Regions from separate parts of the Carnobacterium sp. CS13 genome, predicted to be linked through region 1. Evidence: riboswitches for the same ligand, from Rfam matches in the RefSeq annotation. Region 1 holds a riboswitch; the other holds the start of a gene.
The links. Region 1 has a riboswitch for thiamine pyrophosphate ahead of thiM (hydroxyethylthiazole kinase). Riboswitches for the same ligand answer to the same signal wherever they lie in the genome.

Region 1 (16,475 bases):
GTTCTCATTGGAACCACCTTCTCTTAATAAACGAGGTACCAAAATAAACAACACCTACAACTATCGCTAAATACCCTACTTGAATAAAAAATTCCCCAACAGAAGGGTAAAAATATTTTAAACCATAGACTACCGCAGTATAAATAAAAACAATTGTCCAATAATTTTTCGATTTTATTTTTTTATTCATATGGGCGCTCCTTTTCTCTTTTAGATCTCTATTAAAATAGACGTTTGTCACTAATCTTTTCACTTTAGACAGTAGTTTTTAAAAACACCTTTTTGTTTTTTATGTAAAAAAGCCCTTATAATACTTCAGCAATTTTTTATGAAAACTAAAGTAAAACCGTCTTCTAACTATTGCCTTTAGCGGCGTACATATTATTCCTGTCCAATGCTTCTTATGAAGGGTAACGAATATAACTTTTTTGCTTTTCAATACCCGTTTTCAAATCATTTTTAGCCTTTTCAAGGTTTAGTGCAATCATTTTTTCAACGTCCTCAACGATGATCAAATCCAGCGAACGGATATTATTTTCCAATTCTCCTACAGCCCCGGCTATTTTTTCAACAAATATTTTTTGATTGCGTGAGAGCTTCTTCCATTGTTTCGTCGTTTTCAAATAAGCAGAATAGGCTCGAATATCTTCATTTCGCTTTACTAAAATACTAATGGTTTCAAACTGATATAGATTGACCCAGTTCGCTGTTTCAATGCCTTTTTCGATATCTTCACCCGTTAATTCTCCTCTTATCAATAATTCATCGTAATACCTTTGAAATTCGAGGATCAACCTATTGAATTTCTGTTGCATATTCCATAGGTCTTTGAACGCTTCATGACCTGCCAATACTTTTAAATCCTTCGTATTTACTGGAATTTCTAAAGGTTTTATATAGTAATTGGAATCTATCTTTAAATGATCTCCACCAATACTAAAAATATTGTTGCTAACATCAGAAAACAACGAGAGCGAAGACTGTGCAGCGTAAGCTTCTTCTTTATCCTCTTCTCCTACTGTTGTCAAATAGGCTGTTGCTCTGGGCTTATCGTTTACAGTGAACCCCGCCATGTAGTAAGGCTTATTGTTTACTATTCGGTATATCGGATTAATAAATACTCCTTCATACCATTTTTTGTGTTTCTTCACTTTACGCATCAATGTTTTTTCCGTTTCTTTATCCATAAATTTCTCCTTCTATTTAGCTAAATCTGTGCCGCCCTTAATTTTTAAGGACAGCACAGTATAAAACCCATGTGTTGATCTTTTATGTATTTCCTTAAAAATTTTACCATAGCCTTGTTTGTAAATCCTAACAATAGCCTTTAAACAATCTCAGTTGGACAAATAATATTTTTATAAATAGTAACAGCAGCAATCTCTAAAGGATTGCTGCTGTTACATCTCTTTCTATTGATCGAAAGTGAAGGTATTAAAATATAGAGCAAATAACTGTTCCTATTAAATCAAAAAAAGATTCTAATTGCTTCTTTACCGAATAAGTTAGTTTTTTTCTCATTGTTATTCCCACCTTTTCAGTAAAAATGATAATGAATGTGCTAAGAGCAGTTTATTTTCTATAATCAATTCATCTTAATAATACCTGACTGTCCATGATATGTGTATACTAAGAATTAAGTATATTAAGAGGAGGATTAGATATGGTTAATTTACTTATTTTAGGAAGTTTGGCATTGGGATTAACTGCTTGGATTCTCCCAATTATTAATCTTGTGAGACATAAAAAAAATAACAATAAAAACTGGGTGACTCTTTCTATTATGAGCGTTAGTGCTTGTGCTATTTCACTCTATTTACAGCTTGTCTATAGTTCTCATTTGGTAGAAATTAATGACTTAAGTGCGTTGATGGATACAATTGGTACCATAGCTAAAGCAGCAGCAATTCTTTTAATCGTTACCATTGTATTGAACGGCATAACTTTAGTTGTATATCGGAATAGAATAGAAAAGTAAACTCTCAAATTTGATATGAATGAATAATAAAGAGGTTTTTGAAGGAAGACACTATATTCATACCTTCTTAAATAAAATGACATATACACAAAACTAATTTGGGCTATTATATTACTTTTTTTTATTTCTCAGAATAAAGATAACTATGAATAAAAAACACAATAAAAACAAACTAAATCCCATAGAACCATGCTCCTCTTTTCATAAAATAATGACAACTTTATTTTTACTTTCCATAACTTCAATCAATTTTACAGTAAAAAGAGTTTGCATAACAATTTAATGATGCAAACTCTTTTTTTGTTCGTCCTAAACAATCAATTTATATTTTCTAAAAGCAGATTCTCAACCGTTTGCTTAATATCTTTGCTGTGGCAGATAACTGAAATAACCGACACGCCGTCTGCTCCTGAAGAACGAACAGCACTAGCATTTTCTTCTGTAATTCCTCCTATGCCAACAATTGGGAAATTGCCAGCCTGTTTTCGCATCGCACTTAAAAAAGGCAATCCAGCAGGAGGTTTTGCATCTGTTTTAGATTTTGTTCTATATATCGGACCAATTCCCACGTAATCTGCTCCGTTAAGTATAGCTTGTTTCATTTCTCTAGAATTGTGTACAGAAACGCCCACTATTTTTCCTTTTGCTTGTTCACGAAATGTCGAAAGGGCTAGATCTTCTTGGCCGACATGGATACCATCAGCGTTTAGCTTAAGTGCGAGCTCCACATCATCATTAACGATAAACGGCACTTGGTAACTTTGGCACATTTTTTGGCAAGCACGGGCAAACTCTTCATAAGCTGCGCCTATTAAAGCTCCTTCGCCTTTTTCACGTAATTGGAAACAGGTGATTCCCGCTTGTAAGGCTTCTTCGAGCGTTTTCAGTGGGTCTTTTTTGCAGTTTACAGTGCCCATTATAAAATAAACATTCAATCTATTACAATCCATTCACTTCTACCTCGCAGACTCCTTGCTCGCGTTTATAAGCAAAATGATTCGTTGGTCCATGACCATTCCCAATATGAAGAGGCGTAGAAATAGCTAAGTGAATAAATCTTTTCGCTTCAATAATCGATTCCTGCAGCGGTAGCCCTTTTGCTATATTTGCTGTAAGAGCTGCCGAGAACGTACAACCTGTCCCATGTGTATCTTTTGTTTGGACACGAGGAGTCGTTATCGTAAAAGATTTCTGGTGAGTATACACTCTGTCCGTCGCCTGATCTTCATCTAAATGCCCGCCTTTTATGACCACGCATTGAACCCCCATTTGCAGGATTCGCTCTGCAGCTCTTTCAATATCTTTAGAATCTTTGATGCGTATACCGGTTAGTATTTCTGCTTCTGGAATGTTTGGTGTGCAAATGGTTGTATACGGTAAAAGTTTTTCGATTAATGCCGTTACTGCTGCATCTTGCAATAGACTTGCCCCGCCTTTTGCAATCATGACGGGATCGACGACCAATGGAATTTTTTGTTGATGTACAATTTCAGCTACAACTTCAATAATCTCAGCCGAAAACAACATACCTGTTTTCATTGCTTGTACAGAAAAATCATCTAGTACGTTTTGCAGTTGTTGCTGTACAAAGCTAGGCGTTACTTCAAAAATGCCATGTACACCGAGCGTATTTTGGGCAGTTAAAGCTGTTACTACTGTCGTTCCAAAGACACCAAGTTCTTGAAAAGTTTTTATATCCGCTTGGATCCCAGCGCCGCCGCCTGAATCTGATCCCGCAATCGTTAATGCAATCATCTCTTTACCTCCGCTAACTTTTGTAATGCATTCATCATTTGTACAGCAAATATTCCTACTTCCTCTGTACTTTGTTCAGCAGCTTGTTTGTAGTCTTTTAAAGTCGTAACTAAGCCTTCAAGCGGTTTTGCACTGCTAGCAAGAGAAGCTGCACAGATGGCGCTTAATAAACAACCTGTACCCGTGATGCGTGTAGCGATTTCCCTGCCTCCAGCAATATGAAGTCCTTTGTGCCCATCTGTTACGAAATCAGATTCCCCAGTTACAACAACCAGACACTTGTACTGCAAAGCAACCCGCTTCGCTACCCTAGCGATATCTATTTCGCCTATGCCGCTATCTACACCTTTTGACTGCCAATCTTCACCTGCAATTGCTGCTAATTCACCTGCGTTACATCGAATCAAATCAAACTGAATTTCCTTTAAAAGGTGCTGAACCAATTGTTTCCGATAGCTTGTGGCACCAACGCCTACAGGATCGAGCACAATAGGAATGCCCAACTCGTTTGCTTTTTTGCCAGCAAGCAGCATGGCTTTTGCTGTACGGTCATTCACCGTTCCAATATTAATAAGCACTGATTGGGCAGTCGAGACTATTTCAGAAACTTCGTTTGCTTCATCAGCCATAATAGGCGAAGCGCCGATTGCAAGTAAGCCGTTAGCCGTGAAATTAGCGACAACATAATTTGTCATGCAGTGCACTAAAGGGGCTGCTTTTTTAATTTGTGATAACATACTTGATCCTTCTTTCTTTTAATTTTTTGTTTAACATTTATGCTTATTATTCGTACTGACTCGTCTACGTTTCTTTCAAATCACTTTAAAAAACACTAATCCCAGTCCTCCTTTTTTGAACGTAAGCACAAAAAAAAGCCCCTACAAAAGTTGTAGAGACTAAAAAAGTGTATAAGAAAACCACTAATTGCTCCCTACGTCAGTATTAACTAACAGGTTCAAAGGGTCAGGTTTTAGCCTTCTCAACACAAGCGTGTCCCCCCGCGATTAAAAGTTTTACAAAAGAAAAGCCCCCCATAATAATGGAGAGCTCAGTACGTATCATTCAATACATATGTACATAGTGCTCCCTACGTCAGTGTTAACTGACAGGTTCAAAGGGTCAGGTTTTACCTTCTCAACACAAATGTGTCCCCCTGCAAAACATTTAATTACTGATAAGCTTACTATATCTAAACTAGTTAATCAATCATCTTCAGATAAACCCTGTCTATCAGTCCTCTGTGTATCAACCTTTAAGAATTAAAACCAAAAAATAATGAGAATAACAATAAAAACAAAGACGCCATCATAAAAAGCACTCCAATTACTCTAAGTACAATTCCAGAGCTTTTGCTTTCTTTTTTTATTTTATTCCCAATGAAAATAAAAAATAATCCTATCAAGAAACAAAAAATGAAAAATAATATAAAACCCAGTCTTTCTGGTAAGTTATAAATTATTTCCAATATAAATTCCCCTATTAATTAAAGTATTTTTTTATGCTTTCTTTTATCTCACCAACAGACGTTAACATCATCAAATGGTCACTGTACTTTATAGTTTCAATTTTATAAAACATATGAGCATTTAAGTTCAACTCTTTTTGTAATCTGTTATCACTTTCAATATTATTGTTTTTCGAGTTAGACAATAATAGAATTAATTTATCGTTTTTCAATACCTCTATTTCTTTTGTATTCAAATCGTTAATTAGAGAATTGAACGCACTATCTGAAAGAATATATGAATAGTTATTCTTATTGTTGCAGATATGATATGTGCTCAAAAGCGCATTGTACACATGCTGCAATTCTTTAGTAGTTAATAAAATTCCTTCTTCTTTTAAGCTCTCAACATCTTCTACTATACTTTCGTTTAAGTCGTCTAAAGAACCAAATACCGGAAGTTTTATTGTACCAACGTCACTATTTGAGATGTTATTTACCGGATAATACCCGCTATCTAAAAAAATAACACCTCTTGGATTAATCATTCCTTCTAGATTGGATACTAGCCAACATGATAAAGAACTAGCGACAATATAGTAATCATCTCCTACTCCCAAATGATTTACAAAAGATAAAATATCATCAGAAAAACTGTCCAATGAATATTCACCACCAGACGTTGAGTTGCCATGAGATCTATAGTCTAATGCATAACAATTATAATCATCTATAGAATCAATCAAATTATAATAAAAGTTTTTGTTATTATTTAATCCATGTAAAAAGATGATATTGCTTTGCGAACCACTATTTTTCTCAAAATAACTAAAGGTATGGTTATTCTTTTTGAAATCTTTTAAAATTATCATATTGCCAACTCCTCAAATATAAATAAATGCAGATAAGACGGTATTCATGAAAAAAAACAAACACTACAATGAATAATCAAAAAGTTCAGATACTCAAAATGCCAAAGTAAACATTATTTTTGGAAGATAGTATACCTAAAGTCACGAAAACAGAAAAGATAAGAGTTCCGATCAGAGCTGAGGTGAAATCAATACTTTGTCCTTTAAAATATTGAGTAACTAAATTAGCTGTTAGATACAGTCCTGCAAGTAGAGCAACTCTTTTAATTTTATTCTTATTCATTTTAATCCTTCTTTCCTTTCTTTTTCTGATTTCACTTTAACGCACATTTTTGATTAAACACTACCATGTTATTTTATTTAAGTTTATACTAACTATAGTTGCATAATAACATTTTCGAATAGGGGATTTTTATGAACGCAAAACAAATGTGGGATAATTTTATACAGTTACATCCAAAATATCAAGATTCTGCTTATAGCGCTTGGAGTTACGGAGCGATTCCTGATCAATTGGCAGAGTTAACACTAAAAAACATTAAAACAGCTACCGCTTCTGCTTATGATTTATATGCAATTGATAACGATCCATTGCCACAAATAAATGAGTTTAACATTATATTAGATAGCAAAGACGAGGCTGTTTGTATAACAAAAACAACCAAAGTTTCAGTTATTCCGTTCCTTGAAGTTTCTGAGGAGCATGCCTTTAAAGAAGGAGAAGGCGATAGATCATTAGCAACATGGAGAAAAGATCATACCGAGTTATTTACACAATGGTATAAAGAAGCAAACCTTGAATTTAATGAGAATATCCCAGTTGTTTGTGAAGAGTTTGAAGTGATCTATAAATAACCGCCTTTTTTGTTTATATAAACCTACTTAAAGCAAGGAACATATCGGAATCAATGTAGACAAAATTAGCGAAACATTATTAAACCGATTCTAGTATTTTCAGGTGTGCTTTCTACAAGACAAACTCTCCACACATAAAATGAAACCATTTTAAAGGAGGAATCAACATCTTTATTCGTATATTAAATGAAGACGATGCAGAAATGTATCGGGCATTAAGATTAACCGCGTTAAAAACGAACCCTGAAGCATTTGGATCAACTTATGAAAGAGAAAAACAATTTTCAATTGAACGTATTAAGCAACGAATCTTGCCATCGGAAAAAAGAATCACTTTAGGCGCTTTTAATGAGAGAAATATGTTGATAGGGATAGTTACTTTTCTACGTGAAACCAATACAAAGATGCAGCATAAAGGCCATGTTTTAGGACTTTATGTTATGGCTGATAATCGCGGGCAAGGAGTAGCTAAGCGTTTATTAGTAGAAACGATTGAACTCGTAAAGAAATGGGATGGACTTGAGCAAATTAATTTAACCGTTGTCTCAACTAATCTATCAGCTATTCAAGTATATTCTAAACTTGGTTTTAAAGTATTTGGAACTGAACTGAAAGCTATGAAATACGAGAATCAGTATTTCGATGAACATTTAATGGTTTTATTTTTGTGACTCTACATAAAATAAAAAAGACTGCTAAATTATATATTTACTGATTTAGCAGTCTTTTGTTTGATTTGAAGGAGTGCTTAAAGTTCCTTTTTCATTTCAACAAATTCATATACACTTCCATTTGTTGGTTGGTCATAAATTTTTGTTTGCACAAAACCAGCTTTCTCATAAACTTTTTTTGCTCGTTCGTTAAATGAAGCCACACCTAATCGAACAGTTTTCACTGAAATATTTTTACGAATATAGTCAAGGATTTCTAACAGGAAAGCTTGTCCCAATCCATTCCCTGTTAATTCTGGTTTTATTCCTAGACCTATATCTACAATATCATCACTATCTAAAGCTTTTTCAATAACAAAAAAGCCGAATAACGTATTACCTTTCATAACTTGAAAATAGTTGTCTTTTCTTAAACTTGGAGTCATTAGTTCTTCATAATCTTCTGGATCCGAAGTCATATTATAGAACTCATAAACTCCTTGGTATTTCCATTCATCTGCAATGGCTTCAGCGTTATTCTGGCTAAGTTTCTGGATAACAAAAGACACCATGTTCACTCTCCTTTTTTGTATATAACATTTCTTATAGCAAATATTTTCATTCTGACCGTTAAAAATATAGTTAATCAAAATGCTCTCAATGAGTTGTTTGTGTTTTTTATAGGTTATCTTTTTCTTTTTTTAAAAAAGAAAAAGATAACGAAAATTGTGTATATAGTAACATTTTGAAAGAATAATAAAAATAAGTGTTATGATAAAATCACAACGAATATTTGATAAAAAGAAGTAGATATAATCCTATTTTTTGGAGGTGTTTTTTTGAAAAAGAAATTAATAAATTTAGCTTTGTTAAGTATTATTCCAATTATTTTAGCAACGTTGACACACTTTATCTGGGACGTTCATTTAAGTTTGATAGCTGGCATTCTTTACGTTATTTTGTTCGTATTTAATTTACCTAGCGGAAGTTTCATGAGTACCAATAGCGATTACAATATTAAAAGAGTGAATCCTCATTATAAAGCTGAAAAGCAAGATTTTAATTCTTTAAACAGCCAGCCTTTGATCACATTAGCTGTTTTAGTTTTATTAACTATAGCGAGCTTTCTTATTTATTTTCAACAAATACAAAACTAAGCTTTTAGTTAGCTAATATTTATCATTTTATAAGAACAAGTAAAATCTTTATATTTTCTAGTAATAAAAATTTGAAACTGCTATGCTTAAGTTTATTATATTCCACTAAAAACAGTATTTGGTTATTTCTAATAGGAGGAAAGCATGGACGAGACAAATGAATTAGATAGTAAGAAACAAAGTGCTCAAAATAAAATGATTGAAGGAACATTTTGGTTAACTGCTGGTAATTTTATTTCTAGGCTTCTTGGATTGATCTACATTATTCCCTGGTATTATTGGATGGGAGAACATGGTTTAGTAGCAAATGGATTATATGGAATGGGCTACAACATTTATGCTATGTTTTTGCTGATTTCCACAGCAGGAATTCCTTCTGCTATTACCAAACAAATTTCTTACTATAATTCATTAAATGATCCTGAAATGAGCAATCAAGTTTTTTATAGTGCACTTAAAGCTACTGCTGTAATCGGTGTTGTTGCTAGTTTTCTTATGTACAGCTTCTCATCCGTAATAGCAAAACATTCAGGTGGCAGTGATGATTTGGCTGCTGTCATTAAATCTTTGAGCATTATTGTCATTTTCTTTCCAAGCATGAGTGTGATAAGAGGTTATTTTCAAGGTAATCATAAAATGAAACCTTATGCCATTTCCCAAATCCTTGAACAAGTGGGAAGAGTGCTCTATATGCTGCTCTCAACGTTTATTATCATGAAAGTGCTGAAAGGAAATTACGTTACGGCTGTTGTTCATTCAACTTTTGCAGCTTTTATTGGATTGATTTTTAGTTATGGCTACTTGTTGATCAAATTAAAGCAAGAGACACCTATACATATAAAGTTTAGAAAAAGCAAAGCAAAAACAAACTTTTCTTCTAATGGTTTATTAAAACAAATAGCGCAAGAGTCAATACCTTTTATTATTGTCGGAGCGGGAATTTCATTATTCAAATTGATCGATCAATTTACTTTTTTTAGAATTATGGATCACGTTACGGACTATTCTGATAAACAGCTAACCGAATTGTTTGGAATTTTCAGTGCAAATCCTGATAAATTAACAATGATAGTTATTGCGCTCGCTACTTCTTTATCAAGTGCTGGTCTGCCTCTTTTAACTGAATTTTTTACCAAAAAGGATCAATTTTCTTTATCAAAAATGATTACTAACAACATTCAGCTTTTCCTTTTCATCATGCTTCCTTCTATAATAGGAATGATTGCACTAGCACAGCCGCTTTATACTCTATTCTATGAACCAAGTCATTTAGGCATTATGGTCCTTATCCAAGCCTGTTTAACAGGTTTTATTCTTGGGTTTTACATGTTAAGTTCTAGTATATTGCAAAGCGTCAATCAGAATCGTTATGCTATTGTGGCATTAGCTGTCGGAGCTCTGATAAAATTAGCTGCTCAATATCCCTTAATTTCTTATTTTGAAGTATATGGTCCATTAATGGCTACTTCCATCGCTTTTGCTGTTACCTGTATGCTGAACCTAATGAAAATAATTAAAATCGCTAAACCTAATATTAAACTTCTACTTAAAAGTTTCTTGCTTATTTTCATTATAAGTACCCTAATGCTATTCGTTGTTGCTCTTGCCAGGAACCTTCTCTATTTAGTTTTGTCACCTGAACGAAAAATAGATAGTTTTCTAATCGTTGTCATTGTGGCAGTTGTCGGAATCCTTTTTTATACTTTTATATCATTTAAAACGGGCTTAGCCGATAAATTGCTTGGCAATGATGCTATCAGAATAAAAAATAAATTTAAGATCAATCCTTAGTTCTTTAAGCATTACTTAAATGATTATCTTTAAAGGCTCCTCATCATTCTTTTTTCAGGATAACGAGGAGCTGATTCGAGCATTTGTATAACACATGGTATTCTAATTATGTACATCAAGCTTACTGGAAGGAGATTTCTCTACGTTCAAGTTTATTTTAAGCGTTATAGTTATTTATTTCTTGTTGTTTACCGATCGTTTTTCAAAAATAGTACAAACTATTGAAAAAGAGTTTGCACCAAAACATAACTAAAGTTGCAGATTAAAAAAACAGAAGAGATTCTACTAGTAATAAGGAGATGATCATTGTGCATGACATTCAAAACTCTCATGACTTAGTTCAAGCTTTGAATAAAAAAGAAGATGAAATCGTTGTTACAGGCAGTTATTGTAAAGAATTAAAAACATTGATAGCTGCAAACGTACCAGACTCTGACTATGTTGGAGTAATGCCTGGCCAAGTATTAACACAAGGGTTTTTCATGCCGTTATTTTCTAATTTTGTAAACGATGTCTTGAGTCTGTTTGACTCTTCTAACCTTTCCAAAGAGCAAAAAGAAATCAAGAAAAGACTTCGGCTTTATAACGTTATCAAAAATTCTCCTAATAAAATTAGTTTAAGGTTGAAGCAACTTGATTATTAAAAGTTGTTTAACTCGTTTATTGACCTGCTATGATGAGTTTTTCTAGCACTCATTCTGCTATTTCATAAAAACACAGCAATATAACTAAAAAAGATAGGTAAGCCTGAAAAACAAGGCTCATCTATCTTTTTATTCTGCATAAGTGTAATTACTTAGCATAATTAGAAACATTTAGAACAAGGTTGCAGTCCTCTAGCGTTAGCTTCATCCATAGTTGCTGGATAATAAGTGCCATTGCCGCATTTACGTATATGGTACTTCGAACCAGTAGCAGTAATTAGAATTGGCGTTTCATTACCCGGATTTTCTGCTGTCGTATTTGTCGTTTCTGTGTGAGTAGAATACGATTCAGAATGAGAATAATTGTCTTGTGAAGCAGATGCAGCTACTTCGGCTGCTTTTTCACTAGCAATTCTCTCTTCTTCTGCTTTTTCTGCAGCTATTGCTTTTGCTTCGGCTTCAGCTTTTTCTTTTGCTACAGCTACTTTTTTAGCTTCTTCTTTATTTTTATCAATGGTTCCTTTTACAGAAGCTAGTTCAGTTGTTAGGCGATCATTTTCACGAGGAAGTGCTTTTATAAGCTCAAAAGCGTGATTATAATTATCATCTGTCGGGTTTTCTTCAGCTGTTATAACCGCCTCTTCAGCAACCGCTAGTTGTTCTTCTCTTTCTGTGACTTTGCCTTGTATAGTTTCTAATCTATCTGAAAAAGAATCTTTGTTTAAATTAACTATTTTCACCAAATTTTGCGCATCTTTTAGAGTAGTGGGAGATAATTCTTTTTCAGCCAATGCAACAGCTGTTTCGGCCTTTATGTAAACAGATATATCTTCTAAACGTTTTTCGATGGTATCGTACTCTTTAGTTAATGCGGATACTAATGTTGCGGCTTTATCATAATTTTCTTGAGTAGGCTCGTCTTCAGCTAATGCTAAAGCTGTTTCAACTTTTTTCATTCTTTCTTCTTCTTCTTTTTGTTCATTTAAAAATGCAACATATTCTTCTGAAGCAGTAACTGTAATTATCTTTTCTGTTTGAGAATCTTCAATTTCAGCTACAAAAGTTACTTTATCAGACTTGTGGTCTTCTAATGTTACCTTATAAGAAAATTTTCCATCGTTAATTTTAATCTTGATTCCATCTGCAGTTACTGTAGCATTCGAGTTCGTTGTTCCTTCAATAATTGCGACTCCTTTAGCATTTGTCTCGACTTCAGAAGCCTCCATTCGCAGCATAGCTTCTGCTGGTACGAACATGGCAGCGCCGATGATAACGACCACACTAGCCAAAGTAATCATTGCCGATTTCTTTTTAGGCTTTTTTCTTACAACATTTATTAAAAGCTTTCCTGCACCAAAAATAAAACCTAACAAACCAATCATAACAAACCATATACCCATCTTTTTACCTCCTTAATTTATAATTAAAGTATACCAAATCTATTAGATAACAACAGGTTTATTTTTGAAACGCAGATTTTTTAAGCTTCTGAAGACTTTTTCTAACGCAAAAAATTCCCTAACCAATTAAGGAATAGGGAATTTAATTAATTGTATTAGTTTGTATAAGGAACATACTCGCCATTCAAAGGATCCATTTTCAATAATGTTTCATCTGAAAGGTTGTATTGGAACATTCCTACCATGTTGGAAATCTCTACGCCGTCTACTTCATGAGCATGTCGGATTTCGATTTGGTATGTACCTTCATCGATTTTCGATACATAAAATTGGTTGCCTTCAGCAGAAATCCCGGTCATTGAAACAACTTTGTTCAAGACCTCTGTCCGTTCTTCTTCTGCTGTCATCACGGGTGCTTCACTCGTGCTTGATGCAGCACTGCTAGATGTTGCAGCTTCAGAAGATGCTGCTGTCGAACTAGATTGTTCTGCCGCTGCTTCTTTCTCAGTTAACCATGCTTGGATTTCATCATCGGATACTGTTTTGATATCATGTCCTGTTGCTTCTTTGAATTCTGTTGCTGCTAAATCAGAAGTCCGTTCGGTTTTGTAAGCAGATTGTTCGATCAATGCCGCTGACTCGTCGGCTTTGGCTTTTTCTGCTTGTGCGGAATTGATTTTTGTTTTTAATTCTGTTGCTTTTGCTTCTAATTCGCTGTACTCTGTTAAATCGTTTTGCAATAATGTATCGATACTGCCTGCTGCTTCGTCTAGCTTTCCAGCCTCGAATTGCGCTAAGCTGTCATCATACATTTTTTGATACGTTGCTTCTGCTGTAACTTCTTGACTTGATGAGTCTTCTGATACAGAAACAACTTCGGAACTAGCTGATGATTCTGTCGTTCCATTGTTCTCAGTCCCACAAGCACCTAAGAGAACGATACTGGCAAATGCCATCATAAAAATTTTAGATTTTTTTATCATATTTCTGTTCCTCCTTTAACTATTCCTTTTTTATTTCATCCCCATTATACCTTACTTTACTTTCCTACCCATACATTTACGATTAAATTTATGAGATTCTTTCTGATTGCACAATACCTACATGTATATATGCGTTGCTTATTCAATCGATTTGTTCAAATGAAAGCTCTATTACAGGGTATTCCTTTTAATTGATTCTCTTTTTTATTATACTTGGAACAGTTGAAAAGAAAGGAGCAAACCAAATGAAAAATTTTATAGAAGAATTTAAAGAATTTGCCTTCAAAGGCAATGTGCTCGACTTAGCCGTTGGGGTCGTTATTGGTGCTGCATTTACAGCCATCGTAACTTCACTGGTTGAAGACATCATCATGCCTTTGGTCGGTATAATAGCCGGCGGTACTGACGTTTCTAGTTTGTCGTTAGAAATTGGCACCACTACTTTAGCATACGGCGCTTTTTTACAAGCAGTTATTAATTTCTTACTTATCGCATTTGTAGTCTTTATGTTTATTAAACTGATCAACAGCGCTGCTGCCAAATTCAAAAAAGAAACAGGCGAAATTGGCGAAGAAGTGGAAATACCGGCTGCTGAAGAATATTTAAAAGAAATCCGCGACTTATTGGCAAAAGAACAGGCATCTTCTTCAATAGAAGAATAAATTTTATGTGTCACTAAAACAAAAAATCCCAGAAGAAGGTGCCGAACAAGGCACTTCGCTTCTGAGATTTTTTTCGTTGTTGCTAATTATTCGACAATGTAATCTGGGTTTTGGTAGTTGTCTTTTTTCAAGCCTTTGATGCTCATCATGATCACAAAACTGAATAAGTATAATGCCGATAAGAACAGCATAACCGCAAACAGATTGTAGTGGTCCAGAATAAGACCAATTGCAACGGATGAAAATCCGCCGACTGCACGCCCAACATTTAAAATCACATTATTAGCTGTTGAGCGAATATGCGTCGGATAAAGTCTGCCGACGATTGCTCCATATCCTGCAAACATCCCATTTGCAAAAAAGCCGACGACCGCTCCTCCTATCAGCAATGTCCATTCACTTGTCGCTGTGACAAATAAGAAGACTGACGCTGCTGAAGCGAGCAAGAACAGCGCGTACGCTGTGCGAGCTCCAAGTTTATCTAGAATACGGCCAAACAGCAGCATTCCGATGCTCATGCCGATAATCGTTGAAATCATCCAAATTGATGAACCTGAAACAGACAAGCCTAAACTTTCTTGTAAAATCGATGGCAGCCAGTTCATTAAACCAAAGTAGCCGGCAATTTGAACCGTAGCCATGAGCATCAAAGAAATCGTCAAGCGCGTTAATTTAGGCGTTTTAAACAGTTCTTTGATCGATGTCGAAGGACCGTCCGTTGCTTTTTGTGCTTGTTTCCATTCATCGGTTTCATCTAAGTGTTTGCGCACCAAGACAGCCATCACAACAGGCAGTAAGCCGAATAAGAATAATGCATTCCAACCAAATGTCGGAATGATCAGCGCTGCTAAGATCGCTGCTAAAATGGAACCGAATTGACCGGAAATCGTAACGATCGACGTCATCGCACCCATTTTCTTTCTGGAGAACACTTCAGCAACCAAAGCCATACCGATACCGTATTCGCCGCCCGCTCCCACACCTGCTAAAAAGCGGCAGAAGTAAATTAAGTAGATGTTGTTTGCAAAATACATAGCAGCTGTGGCGAAAGCAAAAATATAAACTGTGTAGCTGAACATTTTGATTCGGCCATGTTTATCGGCCAGCACACCAAAAAAAACGCCCCCTAGTAGCATCCCTATATTTGTCACCGTAGAGATGAGTCCTGCTGCCGCACTATTGAGCTGCAAATCTGCAATAATAGAAGATAACGAGAAAGATAGGAACATAATGTCCATATTTTCTAATCCGTATCCTACTGCTGATGAAGCCAATACTTTCTTTTGGTAGCCTGACATGGTTGGATTACCAGTTGCCGTTTGTTGTTTCATATTTTATTTTCCTCCTAAAACGAATGATCTCTGTCATTCATTATTTTATGGTATTGTCGATAAGTATACGGAACATTTCTTTTTTGAGCAAGTCTTTTTTATCAGATAGGACAAAAAAGCCCATTTTGAAGTAAAAAATGAATCATATGAGGGTCACCACTTTTGGGACAAACTTATCTCCTTTTAGCAGCCATTCGTCTCATGTAGACACAAAAATAGACAAGCCCTCTGATTTAGATGAGAGACTTGCCCAAATAGGAGCAGGCTGACCAACAAAAACAGCAAATCATTGAAAAAATGCCGATTTTTGTCTCACTCCACGCTTCTGCTTTAAAGCTCATGATAAGCAGCATAAACGTCTTGTTTTTTTATACCTCTTAGTTTAGCTACCTCTTTGATCGCTTCTTTACTGGTAAGTGCTTGTTCATCGATCACTGCACCGACATGCTCTGAAAGAGTCATTGAGCTCCATGAGGTATCAGCTTCTGCGATTAAAGAAGCTTCGCTGTTGCCTTCGATGATCAAACAAAATTCACCGCGTACTTCTGAAGTGGTTGCCCATTCCAAAGCTTCCGCTATCGTACCGCGAATAAATTCTTCATAACGTTTGGTTAATTCACGGCAGCAAACGATTCTCCGTTCGGCTCCAAAGACCGTCACCATATTTTTTAACACTTCTTTTAAGCGGTGAGGCGATTCATATAAAATCAAGGTCTCTGGCCGATGATTTAATTCTTCCAACTCTTGGAGTTGTTCTTTTTTCTTGCGCGGCAAAAAACCATAGAAATAAAAGGGCTGCGGAGCAATTCCTGAAGCGATCAAAGCAGTTAGCCCAGCATTTGCACCGGGTAATGGAACAACGGGTATCCCGGCTTCAATACAAGCTACCACTAATTCGTGGCCTGGATCGCTAATGGAAGGCATCCCTGCATCACTGACTTGCGCAATCGTCG
Region 2 (16,475 bases), 790 kb from region 1:
GAAATTCCTGTCTGGATAAATTCATCTGGATAGTCACGAGCCATGGGATTGATCGCTTCTCCGTTAACATCCAATGATTTTTCAGCGATCAATTCAGGCCCGTTATCATTGATGCGTCCCATTCCATCGAAGACGCGACCAAGCATGTCTTCAGAAACATCTAACGTTAAGGGTTTGCCTAAGAAACGCACTTTAGTATCTTTTAAGTTGATTCCGTGAGAGCCCTCAAATATTTGAACCATCGCTTTATCCCCATTGATTTCCAAAACTTGTCCACGTCTTTTTTCGCCGTTTTGCATTTGGATGTCAACTAACTCATCAAATTTAACGCCTTCAACACCTTCAACTGCCATCAAAGGACCGACAACTTCTGTGATTGTCCGATATTCTTTAAGCATCTAATTCCATTCCTCCTTTTTCAACGATTTGGTGAATGGTGGTTTTAATATCTGATTTTAAGATTTCAAACTTCCCAATTTCTTCTTCAGGGATGTACTTCCCTCTACCAATTCTTTCACGAACTGTAACAGTACCTTCAATAATTTCGTTAAAATAAGAACCTAATGCCATACCAGCAAGAGCTTCATCTTCAAAATACAAAATAGTTGATAACATTTCATATTGCTTTTCTCGAGAAGTATACGTATCGACATCATCAAACGCATTTTGTTGTAAGAAATCTTCACGAATCATTTTAGATGTCGCCAACTTTAGACGGTCTCTTTCAGATAAAGACTCAACACCGACTAAGCGTACAATTTCTTCCAGTTCAGATTCTTCTTGTAACAAGGTCATGGTTCTTCTGACCATTCCCGTCCAATCTTTTCCTAATTGTTCTCCGTTATAAATCCCTAACTCTTGAGAATATAAAGAGTACGACGCTAGCCAATCAATAGAAGGAAAGTGACGTTTTTGTGCTAATAAATTATCTAAGCTCCAGAATACCTTAGCCACTCGCATAGTATTTTGAGTTACCGGCTCAGAAGTATCTCCTCCAGGAGGGGATACTGCGCCGATAGCAGTGATACTTCCTTCTCGGCCTTCCGTTCCCAAAGTAATGATTTTTCCAGCACGCTCGTAAAATTCTGCAATTCGGCTTCCTAAGTAAGCTGGATATCCTTCATCTCCTGGCATTTCTTCAAGACGACCTGACATCTCACGCAATGCCTCTGCCCAACGAGAAGTAGAATCCGCCATAATAGCGACACTATAGCCCATATCTCTAAAGTATTCAGCGATCGTAATACCTGTATAGATGGAAGCTTCACGAGCCGCAACAGGCATATTTGATGTATTTGCAATCAAAATCGTACGTTCCATAATGGACTCCCCGGTATTAGGATCAATTAATTGCGGAAATTCATTGATTACGTCAGTCATTTCATTCCCACGTTCTCCACACCCGACATACACAACTAAATCAACATCTGCCCATTTAGCGATTTGATGTTGCACCACCGTTTTACCAGCTCCAAATGGACCTGGAACAGCCGCAGCACCGCCTTTTGCTACTGGGAACAGCGTATCAATGACACGTTGTCCGGTAATCATCGGTTCAACTGGGTTTAATTTTTTTGCTGTTGGACGTCCTTGTCTAACGGGCCATTTCTGCAGCATCGTAAATTCTTTTACGCCATTTTCTTCAGTTTCAATCGTATAAATAGTCTCAGTAATATCAAAATTTCCACTCTCAATACTCTTGATCGTGCCTTCAACACCATATGGAACCATTATTTTGTGTACAATAACTTTTGTTTCAGGAATAGTCCCAACGATATCCCCTGCAACAACCTTCGTTCCAACTTCTACAGTTGGCGTGAACGTCCATTTATCTGTTCGACTCAATGCTTCAATAGAAACTCCGCGAATCAGATAGTTGCTTTCTGTTTTGTCCATAAATTTATCAAGCGGACGTTGAATTCCATCAAACATTTGCGAAATCATGCCGGGAGCTAATTCAACTGACAAAGCTTCGCCAGTTGTTTCAACAGGTTCTCCAGGTCCAACCATTGACGTTTCTTCATAAACTTGAATAGAAGCTACATCGTTACGCATTTCAATAATTTCGCCAATTAACCCAAGCTTACCGACTTTACAGATATCTTGAATATTAGCTTGCTCCATCCCTTCAGCCGTAACTAACGGCCCAGAGACACTCACAATTCTTCCTTTGTTCAAACTGGTAACCTCCTATAAAATATTTTGCCCCACTGCCTTTTCAACATTTTGCTGGATTCTTTTTTTCCCAATGTCTAATGAACCTAAGTGATTAGGAATTAAGATAACGGCTGGTTTTATCATTTGGTCGTAGCGGTCGATCGTCTCCGGTATTAATTTTCCTAACGGTTCTGTCAAATAAATAATGCCATACTCTTCTTTAGCTAGGCGATCAACTGTCCGTCTAGCTTCTCTAGCTTCAGATGCGTAAAAAACGTCAAATCCTAAGATTTTAAAAGGTAAAATCGAGTCTTTGTCGCCGACTACACCAATTTTATGAGCCATAATTGATTCGCATCCTTTCTGTAACTTCTTCAAGCGGAAGCTTATTTTCTTTGCCGACTAAAACTAAACGTAAATTTTTAACTTCATTTTCTTTCGCATAAATATACGCTAATAAAGGCATCGGACCAAAGACTTCTAATTTTGCGTCTTTCATTTTTTCCATGAAGGCATCATCCGTTGCAAGATCAATTTTCACAGGAGACAATTCTTGATTGTCTGAACGGATCGAAGCTGTAACAATTTCCCGATATTTGCCTTCCGCTAGTTTTTTACCCGCCTCTTCTAAACTTTCTGAACCCAATGAAATAAGTTCTTCTATAGGCATACTTCCAGCATCGGATAAAATAGTAGTCAAAAAATTTCGTGATCGTTTTTGGCTGATAGCCCTTGTCAAAGTGGACAAGTTATTTAAATCGATATAAAGAACGATCAATTCCAACACTTTAGGGTCTTCTATTTTTATCGCTAATTGTTTTAAATGAGTAAAGTAACGACGATCAAGGATAATGTCAATCGATTGAATATTGGAGTAATCTTCGTAGTCTGTTTTCACTTCAAGAATACTTGTTAAATATTCTTGATCCAAATCATCGGATCTACTGGTTTCTACAGCTTGTCTTAAAGTTGAAATGGAATTTTTTCCAATCGGTATCAGCATTGTTGTGAAGTCATTTTTTGTGAAATACTCTTTTAATAATACTTTTAAATTGTGGTAAGAATACCGCAACGAAAACAATTCAACTAAGTTCGGTTCTGGGCTAATGCTGAATAACTCAGCATACATTCGTTGCAATTCATTCACTAGCATTAAATCATAGTCTTTTGTCTCTTTTAATTGTTCTATATCATTTCGATAAGGTGTATCCTTTAAAACATTCAATGCTTCTTCAAAATCAGGCGCTTGTAGCATCCGTTCAAATTGATCATTTCTAAGGAGATTACTTTCGTAAACACGAATGCGTGCGTTAGTCCCAGCAAATGCTGTTGGCTTCATTTATTCTCCTCCTTTTTATTGAAATAATTTTTTTGAAACAGATGGAATCAAATGATTTTTGCTTTCATTGATCAAAGCATGGAATAAATAATTGTATTGTATTCCATTGTCTCTAAGGATAAATCCAAATTTCCCCGCAATCGTTTCATTTGATAAAGAAACGTTTAGTTCTTTTGATGCTACTTCTTCGATCCATTGTTGAGAAACTTTTTCAGCTGACTTTTCTCCTAAAATCAATTCTACGCGTTCCATCGCTTTAAATTCTTTTAAGACAGATAATAAAAATGCTTGGAATTCTGTTTCATTCCATTGCTCCATTTCCATCAAAGCTTTCTCAAACACAGAATTTAGCGAGAGTTGTTTTTCAGACAGCAATTGATCGCGTTTATGGTTTACCAAGCTATTTTTATTCTTTTCAAACTCATTTGCTAAGCGAACATCAATCATTTTCTTTTGTTTAACTTCTTCTTCAGCTAAGTCTGTATCTGCTGCTGCAAGTCTATTTTTTGCTTCCAGTTCAGCTTGTTGAATTTTGTTTTGTATTTCGACTTTCTTTTTTTCAATCATACGATCCGTAATCAGTTTAAGATCTGACATCATTTCCCTCCGTTCTTAATCGTTTTTTGAATAGAAATGAGTCATTATACATTTAAGACAAGTAAAAAGGAAATAACAAAACCTAAGATAGCGTATGTTTCAACCATAGCAGAATAAATAATTCCTTTTGTAGCGTGCTCAGGTTTTTTAGCTAAAATTTGGATACCAGCAGAAGCAACACGACCTTGTGCAATACCTGAAAATAAACCGGTGAAAGCAATCGGCATAGCGGCCATCAACATATATAAACCCTGTGCTAAAGTTGTATCAGCGCCCGTGTTCAAATAAATCAAGAAGGCAATAACAAAACCATAAAGACCTTGTGTACCTGGCAAAAGCTGTAAGATCAGAGCTTGACCAAATTTTTCAGGCTGTTCAGTGGTTAAAGCAGCTGCTGCTTCCCCTGTCATACCTACACCTTTAGCTGAACCGATACCTGAAAAGATTGTTGCAAACCCAATTCCCATTGCTGCAAAGAATAGACCACCATTGTTTTCTGCTAAAAATGTTATCAAATTGCCCATTATAAAATTCCTCCATTAAAATATATTTTTTTTAGATAGTTGTTTAAGTTTATTGTCTTTTTTTTAAATAAATGTGTTTTTCAAAAGTCTTCAACGGATTCAACGCTCGTCCGCCACCTTCGTAAAATTTTCCGAAAAATTCAACGTATTGTAATCTGGCTGTATGCACGTAAGCACTTAAATAAGTTAAGAAAATATTCAGCGAATGCAACGCGACAAATAGCAAAATCCCAACAGTAAATTTAGCGACAGGAGGTAAAAATTCAACAATCATATTAAAAGCTGCTGCTATACTCCCACCGGAAACTCCTAGGGCCATTAATCTTGTATAACTGACTAAATCACCCACATAACCTGTTATACCATACAAATTATATAGTCCTAATGCTGCTCCCAGACCTTTTTTTTCAGAAGCTAACATGGTCACCACAATAATTCCAACAACATTCACTCCTATTAAAAGATAAGCGATTGTTTTAAGTAGAGAACTATCGAAAACCATCATGCTCAACACTAAGAGTCCAATGCCTACTAGGATCCCTACCCAAGCCATTCCATCAACATAACTAGAGGCTCGTTCTTGTTTCCGCCACTTAACTGCTCCGTTAATAACCAGACCATACACAAGTTGAATGAACCCAAACACGACTGAAAGCAAGAGTATAGTAATAACGTCTGTCGTTGTTGACAATAATTGGAAAGGCAAATCGTAACCAAAGAAACTACCATAAATCACTCCCCAAACAATTACGCCATAAGACAGCAAATGGAAGAAGCGAATAAATTTAGCCATTCCCTTATCTAAATTAAGGTATTTCTGTGCTAGAAAAGTACCGATCAGAAGAATTAAACCATAACCTAAATCTGCGCTCATCATACCAAAAAAGACTAAGTAAAACGGCATCATAAAAGGAGTCGGATCAATATCATCGTATTTTGGCAAACTGTACATCTCCGTGACACTTTCAAACGGTTCAACAAATTTATTGTTTTCTAAAACAACTGGAACAACACCGTAGTCCTTCATTTTAATTTCTTCCGAAATGACTGCGTAGTGTTCTTTTCCAACGTGGGTATCTAAAAGGACTTTCAATTCAGGAACCTGTTCTTCTTCCAACCAACCATTTAACAAGAAGAAACTTTTCCCGTTCAATAAGAGGGTTTTTCCAATTTCTCTTTGAGCGAGATTATAATAATATTCTTCTCCTAGTTCTAACTGTGTTACTTTAGTTTTAAAAGCTACCAATTCTTTTTTTAATGTTTGCTCTTTTTCTTGCAGCTTTTTATTTTCTGCAAGATTGCGTTTCAGTTCTTCTTTGGGTACTAACGTATAAGGATAATTAAACTTGGTAAACTGAAACTGATTCAAAATAGATTCGGTAGCACTATCATTTTCTTTAGCTGTAATAATAAGATAGGCGGCTTCATCTTTGTATTGAAAAATTTCTTCAATATAATTTGAGCCTTTTTCTTTTAGTGCATTTTGAAATTCCGTTACATTTCCAGCAGCAATCGTTCCAACATAACCTGCTGTAAGTTTAAATTCTGCTAAATCATTAGGATTGAATTCTAAAGGGTTCCATTTACGCAAAAAGAGTTCTTCTTCATTTAAACTTTTCTGTTGTTGTTCTAACGCAATAAGTTCTTTTTCTTTTTTAAAAACTTCTTGGCAGATTGCGTCTAATTGAGAAACAGAAATTGCTGCTTCTAGTTCCTCTAACGTATATTCCTCTCGGCCTTTTTTTAATTTGGCAATAAAACCTGGTTGCGGGAGGTACTGTTTTAAGTATGACAACGCATGCTGAATATCTTTCAAACGTTCTTCATATTTTGTTTTTTCAACAGTCGGCATTTCTTTAGAATAATAACTAAGGAGATTGGATTCTTCTAAAGTCGTTAAATCTACTAACTCAAGCCTTTGTAATTCCTGCACTGCTTTTAAAAGAAGATCTTTATCTGCTTGTTCTGCCAAAAGCGTCATCTGTTTCATTTTAGCTATTGCCATAGCGATGGATAACCTCCTTTACAATGTCATTTACCACATCTGTTTCATTTACCTTAGCGGAATGATCCAACTCTGCTGCTTTGGCAGAAATCTCTTCATCTACTTGTTTTTTTATGTGTTCTATTTCTTGATCATACCTTTTTTGTTGCTCTTTTTCGTACTCTGCCAATTTAGAAGATAAACGCGACTGATGATCTGCCATGGTTTCTTCGGTTAACTCTTTTATTCTTTTAACCTCTGCGTCGCTATCTGTTTCTAATTTTCCAGCTCTCTCTTCTGCTTCTTGAACATATTGAATGGCTTCAATACTCATCTTATTTCACCTCCTCCAAAATAAAAAAAAGGCGTAACTAACAAGACTTCTTCTCACCCCTTGAAGAAATTGCCTTGAAAGCTACTGCCCAACCATTTTTATTCTATTTAATTTATAATAAATTTAACATAGAGCAATTTCACTGTCAAATGACTTTTAGGTTTAACTGGAAAGTCTTCAATTGTAATTTGTGTCCTATTTTCGGCAGCATTTTAAAGATTATAGGGTAATGTAATAATAGCAAATTTGTTTATAATAGTTACCTCTAAATTAAATTATACCGTTTTCACAACTTAAATACAATGCTGATTTTTATAACTTTATGTTTTATTTCGGCATTCCAAATGAAAAGACCGCTAACGAACCAAATCCAGTATGAGCTGCGATTGTCGGTCCATAAGGATATATCTTAATATCTTTTACTTTAATTTTTTCTAAAAGAGCTTCTTTTATCCATTCTGCTTCTTCTGGAACTCCTGCGTGTCCAATAAAAATCGTTTGGTTTTCAGGCTCAATGATTCCTTCCGCTGTTTTTTGAACTAAGAATTGCAATGATTTTTTCCGTCCTCGGACTTTAGCATAAGGAACCAAACCACCCAGTTGGTTCATGATAATAATGGGCTTTACATTTAATAGCGTTCCTAAAGTTGCAGAAACTGCTGAGATTCTTCCGCCGCGCTCTAAATGCTTAATATCATCTACTGTTACCCATGAGTGAAGCTTTAATTTATTTTCTTCTATCCAACGAGTTACCTCAATCAGCGACTTGCCTGCTGCTTTCATATTAGCTGCTTCATAAACAAGCAACCCATCGCCAAGACAAACCGCCAATGTATCAATCACTGTAATATCAACAGTTCCATACTCTTCTCTTAGCATTTCTACAGCAGCTAATGCATTATTATACGAACCACTTAATCCCGATGAAAAAGCTAAATAAAGAATCGGTTCGCTCTTTTCAACATAGTACTTAAAGACTTCTAGATAAGTTCCAATATTGATTTGAGATGTTGAAGCAATCTTACCCTCTTTTATATTTTTAAAAAAAGCTTCTCGATCAAATGTTTTGCCCAAATCATCGATTATCTCTTTTCCCTCCATATTGATGACCATATTCATAATGTGAATATGATGCTTCTCAACAAATTCCAGAGGCAGGTCGCAACAAGAATCTGCAATTATTTTATATGTCATGTTAAAACTCCTCGATGGTATACTTTTCTTTTTTAACTGTCCAATTACTATTATAGCTAGAATATGGCAGAAAAGAAAACTATATTGATAATAATTTGAAAAAGACTTGCACATCTGAACGTTTGTTCGTATAATGAAATTAACAAACAAACGTTCGGAGGAATCGATATGGAAAAAAACTTTGCTGAAAAGTCCCCTGCCTTTTTTAATACCTTTAATAAGAAGCTGTTTCTCACTAAAGAACCAGATACCTTGCAAGTGTTTCCTCAGATGCCTGAACATCAAATCCGCTATTTTTTGATGCAAGCTTATGAGCGGCGCAAACCTATCGTTCTCCAAATGAATAAGACCAAACATATCTTGACAATTGATGAACAAAAAGGAATTTTAAGATACGCCCCAAATAAAAAATCGCTTATTATCTTAGAGAGTCTGAGTCGCCAAACAACTTATATGCTTTCTTTTGAAGACATTCGCCATGTTCGGTTAGCTCAATAAAAAAACGAAACCTTTTAAAAGGTTTCGTTTTTTTATTGGACTAGTTTCTAACTTTATTTGTCGGATCTAATTTCTTTTCAATTGCTCCTAAAACAATATCACTAATAACAGCCATCAATGCGGTTGGGATAGCACCTGATAAAATAATAGCCCCACCGTCTGTGGCGTTAACGCCACGCGTAATGATGTCACCTAATCCTCCTGCTCCAATAAAGGTTCCGATTGCCGTAATCCCAATACCGACTACTAATGCATTACGAATCCCTGCCATTATAACAGATAACGATAGCGGCAATTCAACCATATAGGTCAGTTGGAATCTGGTCATTCCCATCCCTTTACCAGAATCTAAGATGTTGCTGTCAACATTTCGAACACCGGTATACGTATTTTTGATGATTGGCAATAAGGAATATAGAAAGACGGTCGTCACAACTGTTCCTACGCCCAGACCTAAACCAAGCATCAAAATAGATAACATGGCTAAAGAAGGAATCGTTTGAATAACATTGGCAACGCCAATAACCCAGTCTGCTAATTTACTGTTGCGTGAAACCCAAAATCCTATAGGAATTCCGACAATAGCTGCAAAAAGAACACCATAAATAGAAATTAAAAAGTGGCGCACAAACTGTTCCCAGATATAAAATCCATTTTCGTTAAAGTAATACCATAATTGTTCCCAAAGACCCATCTCTGAAATATTCACGGATTACTCGCCCCCTTTTGTGTTTGTTTCATTTTCTTCAAAATAATTATTTTCTTCTAAAAAATCTGTTGCAACTTTTTTTGGTTCCAATAAATTATTGTCCGCTTCATAATTCATTTCTTGCATTTTTTCAGTCGTGATCGTCCCTGCTAATTTCAGCAATACTTCATTTAATTCAGGGTAATCTTTTAACACTTGGTAAGTGGTAACAGGACTGGCATCGTATGGGGGAAACAAGTGCTTGTCATCTTCTAAAACGACTAAGTCATAACTGCTGATTCGTCCGTCCGTTGAATACCCTAAAACCACATCCATCTTTCCGGCTGCTAAAGCATCATAAACTAATCCAATTTGCATTGGATAGACACGCTTAAAATCAAAACCGTACGTTTCTACAAACGCATCGTACCCATCGCCTTCTCTCTCCATCCAAGAAGTATCGGCACCTAATTTGAGTTCTGATATGATATCCTTTAAATCACTAACAGTTTGAAGATCATATTCTTCTGCTAATTCTTGTGTGACCATAAACGAGTAAGTGTTAGCAAATCCATATGAAGGAAACCATTTTTGATCGAATTCATCTTTAAATCCATTTACGACAGTTTGGTAAGCTTTCGCTGGATCTGTGATTGGCTCTTGCTGAAGCACGCCTGTTAAATCGGTACCTGTGTAACGGACACCTGAAACATTTGCGTCTCCTCCAACTAAAGCCTGATGATTAAGGGTAGAAGACCCTAAATTGTTGATCAATTGTGCATCGATATCGATATAATGTTCGACCATGCCTTCAACGATAAAACCCAAAATTTGTTGTTCTGTAGTGGTCCCACCTGTAATAGTGATTCCTTCTTCGTCAAAACCCCCGCCTAAACCAGGAAGCGAGCAACTGCTTAAAAACACAGTTGCTAAAAGAAGAACCACAATTTGATTGATTTTTTTAATTGTGTTCATTGTTTTAAAACCTCCTATTTAGTATGCGCTGGCGGGCGTTAATTTTTTCTCTAATTTTCCTAAAATAAAATCTGTTAATAAAGCTAACACCGTTACGGGTATCGTACCACCAATAATCAGGCTAGGTATAAATAGATTTAATCCATTAAAAATAAAGTCTCCTAAGCCGCCTGCTCCAATATAAGAAGCTAGTGTTGCCCAAGCAATAACGTATACACCGGAAAGACGAATCCCGGACATAATGACCGCTGCAGCTTGCGGCAATTCGACTAAACGAATCAATTCCATATCGGTCATACCCATTCCTTTACCCGCGTCTTTTAGCCCTCCGTCTACTCCTTTGACACCAATATAGGTATTTCTAAGAATTGGCAATAACGAATAAATGAATAAAGCAATTATTGCAGGAACTTTTCCAATTCCAAAAAACGGAATCATCAAAGCAAGTAGAGCTAAAGAAGGAACGGTTTGTAAGACCGTTGCAATTCCCATTACGATAGACGCTACTTTATTAAAACGAGTCAATATTATTCCAAGTGGGACAGCTACAATCACACCTAAAAATAAAGCAAATGCAGAAATATAAAGATGTTCCCACGTTTTCAGCAACAGATCCGAACCATTGCTTGCAAAAAAATCAGCCATGTTTCTTCCCTCCTACTCTTTAATTTCTTTTGAAACGGTTGATTCCATCGGCGTTTCAGGTGGTGTTTCTGCGTCATCGCCCCAAATCGTGTCATACACAATATCTACTAGAGAAGCACGCGTAACTATTCCAATTAAACGATTTTTTTCATCAACTACTGGGACATTCTTAAACCCGCGTTTTAAAATACGTTGTACAGTATCTCTTAACAACGTTCCTTTGCGTACAAAATAAACTTTGGTCGACATGATATCGCCAATACTGGTTGCACGTTTCCTGTTTAAATCGATGCTTTCAACATCAACATATCCCTTTAAGATTCCTGCATCGTCCGTCACTAATAACGAGTCTACACGGCGGTCACGCATCAGTTTGATAGCATCAGTAATAGACTTGCCTGGTGTAACTGAAACAGGGTTCTTCAACATAACTTGTTCAACTGTTTGAAGATTAGGCCGTGCTTGGAGCAAACGATCTTCCCCAATAAAGTCTTCTACAAATTGATTAGCTGGAGCAGCCAGAATATTATCCGGTGTATCGAATTGAACAACTTTACCTTCTTGCATAATGACGATGCGGTCCGCTAAATCTAAAGCTTCATCCATATCATGAGTAACAAAAATAATTGTTTTTCCCATCTCTACTTGAAGTTCTTTTAATAATTCTTGGAGAGAGTCTCGCGTAATAGGATCCAAAGCACCAAACGGTTCATCCATTAAAATAATGTCTTGATCCGCAGCTAAAGCGCGGATAACGCCTATTCTTTGTTGCTGACCCCCTGACAATTCAGAAGGATAGCGATCTAGAAACTCTAACGGCAAATCTACTCTTTTTATGAGTTTTTTGGCGATTTCTTTTTGTTCTTCCTCTGACCATTTCATTAATTTCGGAACTAAAACGATGTTATCAAAAATGGTCATGTGTGGCATCAACCCGATTTGTTGGATCACATAGCCGATTTTCCGACGCAATTTCACTGGATCTTTCTTCATGATATCTTCGCCATCAATTAAAATTTGTCCAGAAGTTGGCTCGATCATTCGGTTGATCATCCGCATTGAAGTTGTCTTTCCACTTCCACTTGTACCAATAAAAACAATAAATTCGCCTTCGTTAAACGCAAGATTGATGTTGTCTACTGCTTTTTTTCCGCCTTTATAAACTTTTGAAACATTTTTAAATTCAATCAAAGTTTCCACCCTCTTATCTATTTTTCTTTTCTTTGCTAAAAAATCGCATTATCCTTATCAATTATCTCTTAAATCGCTCGTATAATCAACTTTCTATACTTTTCATTAAAAATCCCTTAAAAAAAAGACGCAAAAATAATGGTTTGACCAACTATTTCTACGTCTGAAAAGTTACTTTGTTATAAAATTGGTGAAAATAATCTAGAAAATGTTTGTTTAAATTTCAGCCAACGCGATTGTCCATCTAATAGGGATTGAGTCAATAAATAACTGCTTTCGATATCTTTATAAAAAATTTCTTTTTGTTGTCTGGCAATCTCTGGGTCATAAATAAAAGCATTTACTTCAAAATTTAGTTTGAAACTTCGAATATCAAAATTAGCTGTTCCAATTGAGCAGATTTCGCCGTCTATCACAATTGTTTTGGCGTGTAAGAACCCATTATTATAGATGTAAACTTCAGCTCCAGCGGCTACCAATTCGGCAGCGTAGTAAGTAGTTGCTCGGTAAATAAACGGATGATCTGGTTTATTAGGAATCATGATTTTAACATCAATACCAGACATGACGGCTATTTCAATAGTCTCCAGTACTGAATCATCCGGTACAAAATAAGGAGTTTGGATAAAAACGGATTCTTTTGCCATACTGATCATCTTAATGTACCCTTTTTTGATTTGTTGGGTTTCAGTATCCGGCCCGCTTGAAACGATCTGCATGTTTGACTTGCCTTTTTTCTTCATTAGCGGAAAATAACTTTCTTGGTATTCTAACTTATGATGAGAAACCGTCGCGTTCCAATCCATTAGAAAGCGGCTTTGCAAGGGCAAAACGGCATTGCCTTCAATTTTCAAATGAGTATCACGCCAATACCCAAATTTTTTATATTCTCCTAAGTATTCATCCCCAACGTTGAAACCGCCAGTGTAGCCAATTTCCCCATCGATAATAACAATTTTTCTGTGGTTGCGGTAATTAAAACGTAAATTTATAAAGCTAAAGCGGGAACCAAAAAAAGTTTCAGCTTCCCCTCCTAAAGCTTTTAGCTTTTTAAAAAATTTAGGTTTCAAAGCACGGGATCCTAACGCATCATAAATAACAAAAACTTCTACACCCGCTGCTGCCCGTTCTTCAAGAGCCGCTAAAACGCGATTTCCGATTTTATCATCTTTAAAAATATAATAAATCATATGAATATGATGCTCAGCTTTGTAAATGTCTTTAATCAATGCATCGTATTTTTCAGCACCATCTGTAAAAATTTGTATTTTGTTGCCTTTTGTTAAAATAGATTCATCGCTTTCAAGAAACAAACTTGCCATTTCTTTGGCATTTTCTGTTGCTTGTCTACTGGACAGCAAATCTTCATCATCTGCCAGCATTTCTTTTTGTGCTTGAACAAGTTCAGGCATTCCTATGCTTTCTTGAGCTTTAATATCGAAAATCTTTTTGCGGGATAATTTATTCCCGATAAATAAATAAAAAACAAACCCCACTCCCGGCAACAACATCAAAACCAATAACCATGCCCATGTAGCTGCGATATCTCGTTTTTCTCGAAAAACAGTGATCATGGCAAAAATGATATTTAAAACAATAATAGCTAATATACTCATCCAAACTATTTGCATATGTTAATCCTTTCGAAACTTTTATTCTTATCTTACTATGTTCTTTTTTCTATTGCTAGCATTATTCAACTTAGAGCGCCTTTTAAAACAAATAAAGAAGCATCCGCTTCAAAAAAAGAATCGGATGCTTTTGTTTTATCGTTTAATTCATTGGAAGCTTGATGCAGTTGGTTCTTTTGGTACAAACAAATGAGGTGCTGTTTTGTTAAAGAGAAGCAACACAATGCCTGTTGCAAACATAGTCGCCAATGCGCTTCCTCCGTTGGCAAGAAACGAATACCATAATGGACTCATTCCTTCTGGGGCATAACTTCCCCAAAAGTAATACCCTGCTATAAAGTGCCAGAAAAAACGAGCTATCGTTCCAACGATTGTTGCTAAAATGATATATCCTGCTTTTTTGACAGGTTGCTTTGCGCGAAAAGCTTGTTGAAGGGGTTTAGCAAAAAAACCAGCAAATCCCGTAAACATAAACGCTACAAAATACTCAATAAAACCTTGCAGCAGATTTAAAATAGCGACATCACCCGTCAAGTAATGTAATACTCCCCATAAAAATCCAGATGCAATACCTGCTACAGCGCCTCTTCGAAGGGCATACAGTATCATCGGGATCATTCCCAATGATATAGTAAAACCTGTACCGACAGTCGTCGGCAATAAGGATAAAACAATGGCTAAAGCTGCGACAATCGTTCCTTCGATCCATACCCGTAATCGTGTATTTTCCATAAAAAAATCCTCCTTTAGTGTGTCGAACAGTGCCACACAACAAAGGAGGAGCTCAAATTATCTTTTAAGATAAATCATTTGCCCCGTCACAATTCCTACGCTCGTGTTAACGAACAGGTTCGAAGGGTCAGAATCTAGGATTCAATCTCAGCTTTTTACAGCACCCCTTTGTGATGGTTGTTCAGTTAGTTTTTACTCTTCAAATACTACGGACAAAAAAGCTTTTTGTCAACTCTTTCTTCCGGCCGGCTTAATCCATACGCTTTATTCAGCCGATGAAAAAGCTGAACTTTCTTGATTCATTTCCTCTTTATCATTTGAACCTGAGTCTATGTCAACCTCAGAGTCTTTAGGTATCTCTGGACTCGAAGAATCTTCTGGCTCTTCAGCCGTATCTGAAGAATTTTCTTTAGCTGGAAGTTCTGGTTCTTGCGTATCTTTTTGTGGCGCCGTCCAGTTGCTTTGAGGACTCTTTGTTGTCTTAGGAGTGGGCTGCCATGTATTTTGATTCGTTGTGCTGCTTTTGACAGAGGTAGAAGTTGATGCTTCATCTTGTTCCGACTCTTCTTGCAGAGCAGCCTCTTTTTCAATTGCTTCCATTCGTTCTTGCTCAGCCAGTCGTTCTTCTTCCAACACTCGTTCTTGTTCTTCTTGTTCTTGAAGCAGTTGTTGTTCTATAACCCTTAATTTAGTTTCTACCAACGCTAATGTTTCAAAAAGTGCTGTTTGGACTTTCTTATTTTTTATCGCTGTAATCATTGCTTTTACTTCATCGTACTGCACTTGAGTAACATCTTCTTTGACTATTTCTGTTTTGGGCTCCTCAAACAATTCAGCTAAAGTTTTCTCAGCTTTTTTTATTGCTTCATATTGATCTTTCGCTTCAGTCAAATATACCTTCAATTCGTCATATAGCAACGGAAAACGTTTTTTTATTTTTTCTAAATGAGTTTGTGCTTGTTCTAATTGGCTTTCAGACACTTCGTCAGCTAATATATTATCTATTAACAAAGATTGAACAACTTTTTGAGCTTGATACCCTTCTTCGGCTGCTCTCACTTCAGTTAGAAGCTCTTTTTTTAAAGGGCTGTCAGGAAGTTCTTTGACTTTATCTAAAGCAATTGATAGTTGCTTTTCCGTAATACCTTTTGCTAACGTCTCTTTTGCTTCCGTTTCAAATAAAGCAGCGACTAGCTTTTCTGCTTCTTTTGTCTCATCTAGCTTTTGTTCTGCTTGTTTAAATTTTTCAGTTTGTACATAACGATGGTATTTAGTGCCCCCCATGATCGTTGCTACCGTTAGCAGCACAAGAAGTGAAAGAACGATATTTTTTTTAGTCATTTTCTGAATCCCTTCTGGTCTTTCTCTGTTTTGTTTTTTATCTTTCATGTACTATATTTTTTTTGAGTAAATAAACTTGTACGCTCCATCTTCCTTGCTTCGTTTTTTTGTATCGACAAATCCCGTTTTTAAATACAGCATTTGCCCGCTTAGATTATCATAGTCAACTGCTAATACAATCTCATCGATCGAATCAAAATTTTCTTTAATGAATAGCGGCAATCGTTCCATCGAAAGTTTTCCGTATCCTTTGTTTTGAAAACGCTCGTCAATGGAATGCGCATGTAATAATAAAGCATTCTCCTCGGTTGGATAAGTCGAAAACCCCTTTTCTTTTTGTAAAATGAAAAATCCTACTAAGGTTTCTTCCTTTAAAATCAAAACCGGAAATTTTTTAGTTTCATGGAGACTATCGGTCATTGCTGTCATCGGCTTAACAGTATAAGGTGTTTCTTTTAATTGATAGTTTTCAAATAGAACTGCATCTGCTATTGTAGCTTCTTTCAATATTATTTCATCAGCCAGTACCATATAGCCTTCACCGCCTCTATAAATTTCACCTAATCGTACCACGCTAGCTTAAACTTTGTTTAGTGCTTCTATTTTTCAACGGTCGCCTTCCCACTCTTGAAAAAACTCCTTTAG

Region 2: it holds a riboswitch for thiamine pyrophosphate, as region 1 does, so the genes downstream of both, thiT (energy-coupled thiamine transporter ThiT) here and thiM (hydroxyethylthiazole kinase) in region 1, are expected to answer to the same signal.

What each region holds. Positions count from the first base shown of each region.
Region 1 covers NZ_CP067364.1:182,765-199,239, reverse strand. Annotated here, with positions in the region: gene JHE06_RS00995 (hypothetical protein) at 5-190, opposite strand; gene JHE06_RS00990 (hypothetical protein) at 402-1,187, opposite strand; gene JHE06_RS00985 (hypothetical protein) at 1,664-1,978, shown strand; gene thiE (thiamine phosphate synthase) at 2,296-2,928, opposite strand; gene thiD (bifunctional hydroxymethylpyrimidine kinase/phosphomethylpyrimidine kinase) at 2,918-3,733, opposite strand; gene thiM (hydroxyethylthiazole kinase) at 3,730-4,470, opposite strand; TPP riboswitch at 4,645-4,743, opposite strand; TPP riboswitch at 4,801-4,898, opposite strand; gene JHE06_RS00965 (alpha/beta fold hydrolase) at 5,213-6,049, opposite strand; gene JHE06_RS00960 (hypothetical protein) at 6,135-6,332, opposite strand; gene JHE06_RS00955 (ASCH domain-containing protein) at 6,464-6,904, shown strand; gene JHE06_RS00950 (GNAT family N-acetyltransferase) at 7,066-7,575, shown strand; gene JHE06_RS00945 (GNAT family N-acetyltransferase) at 7,653-8,126, opposite strand; gene JHE06_RS00940 (hypothetical protein) at 8,394-8,711, shown strand; gene JHE06_RS00935 (putative polysaccharide biosynthesis protein) at 8,856-10,502, shown strand; gene JHE06_RS00930 (hypothetical protein) at 10,811-11,146, shown strand; gene JHE06_RS00925 (hypothetical protein) at 11,308-12,546, opposite strand; gene JHE06_RS00920 (hypothetical protein) at 12,702-13,529, opposite strand; gene mscL (large conductance mechanosensitive channel protein MscL) at 13,775-14,191, shown strand; gene JHE06_RS00910 (MFS transporter) at 14,278-15,522, opposite strand; gene rsmI (16S rRNA (cytidine(1402)-2'-O)-methyltransferase) at 15,853-16,475, opposite strand, start outside.
Region 2 covers NZ_CP067364.1:968,541-985,015, reverse strand. Annotated here, with positions in the region: gene JHE06_RS04740 (V-type ATP synthase subunit B) at 1-398, opposite strand, end outside; gene JHE06_RS04735 (V-type ATP synthase subunit A) at 391-2,178, opposite strand; gene JHE06_RS04730 (V-type ATP synthase subunit F) at 2,191-2,502, opposite strand; gene JHE06_RS04725 (V-type ATP synthase subunit C) at 2,492-3,496, opposite strand; gene JHE06_RS04720 (ATPase) at 3,512-4,093, opposite strand; gene JHE06_RS04715 (V-type ATP synthase subunit K) at 4,138-4,617, opposite strand; gene JHE06_RS04710 (V-type ATP synthase subunit I) at 4,667-6,622, opposite strand; gene JHE06_RS04705 (hypothetical protein) at 6,609-6,935, opposite strand; sodium ion sensor (DUF1646 type) at 6,983-7,029, opposite strand; gene JHE06_RS04700 (DegV family protein) at 7,263-8,129, opposite strand; gene JHE06_RS04695 (hypothetical protein) at 8,298-8,627, shown strand; gene JHE06_RS04690 (ABC transporter permease) at 8,668-9,330, opposite strand; gene JHE06_RS04685 (osmoprotectant ABC transporter substrate-binding protein) at 9,340-10,281, opposite strand; gene JHE06_RS04680 (ABC transporter permease) at 10,309-10,935, opposite strand; gene JHE06_RS04675 (betaine/proline/choline family ABC transporter ATP-binding protein) at 10,948-12,126, opposite strand; gene cls (cardiolipin synthase) at 12,306-13,757, opposite strand; gene thiT (energy-coupled thiamine transporter ThiT) at 13,905-14,489, opposite strand; TPP riboswitch at 14,565-14,667, opposite strand; gene JHE06_RS04660 (hypothetical protein) at 14,754-15,830, opposite strand; gene JHE06_RS04655 (GNAT family N-acetyltransferase) at 15,882-16,403, opposite strand; gene JHE06_RS04650 (HD domain-containing protein) at 16,437-16,475, opposite strand, start outside.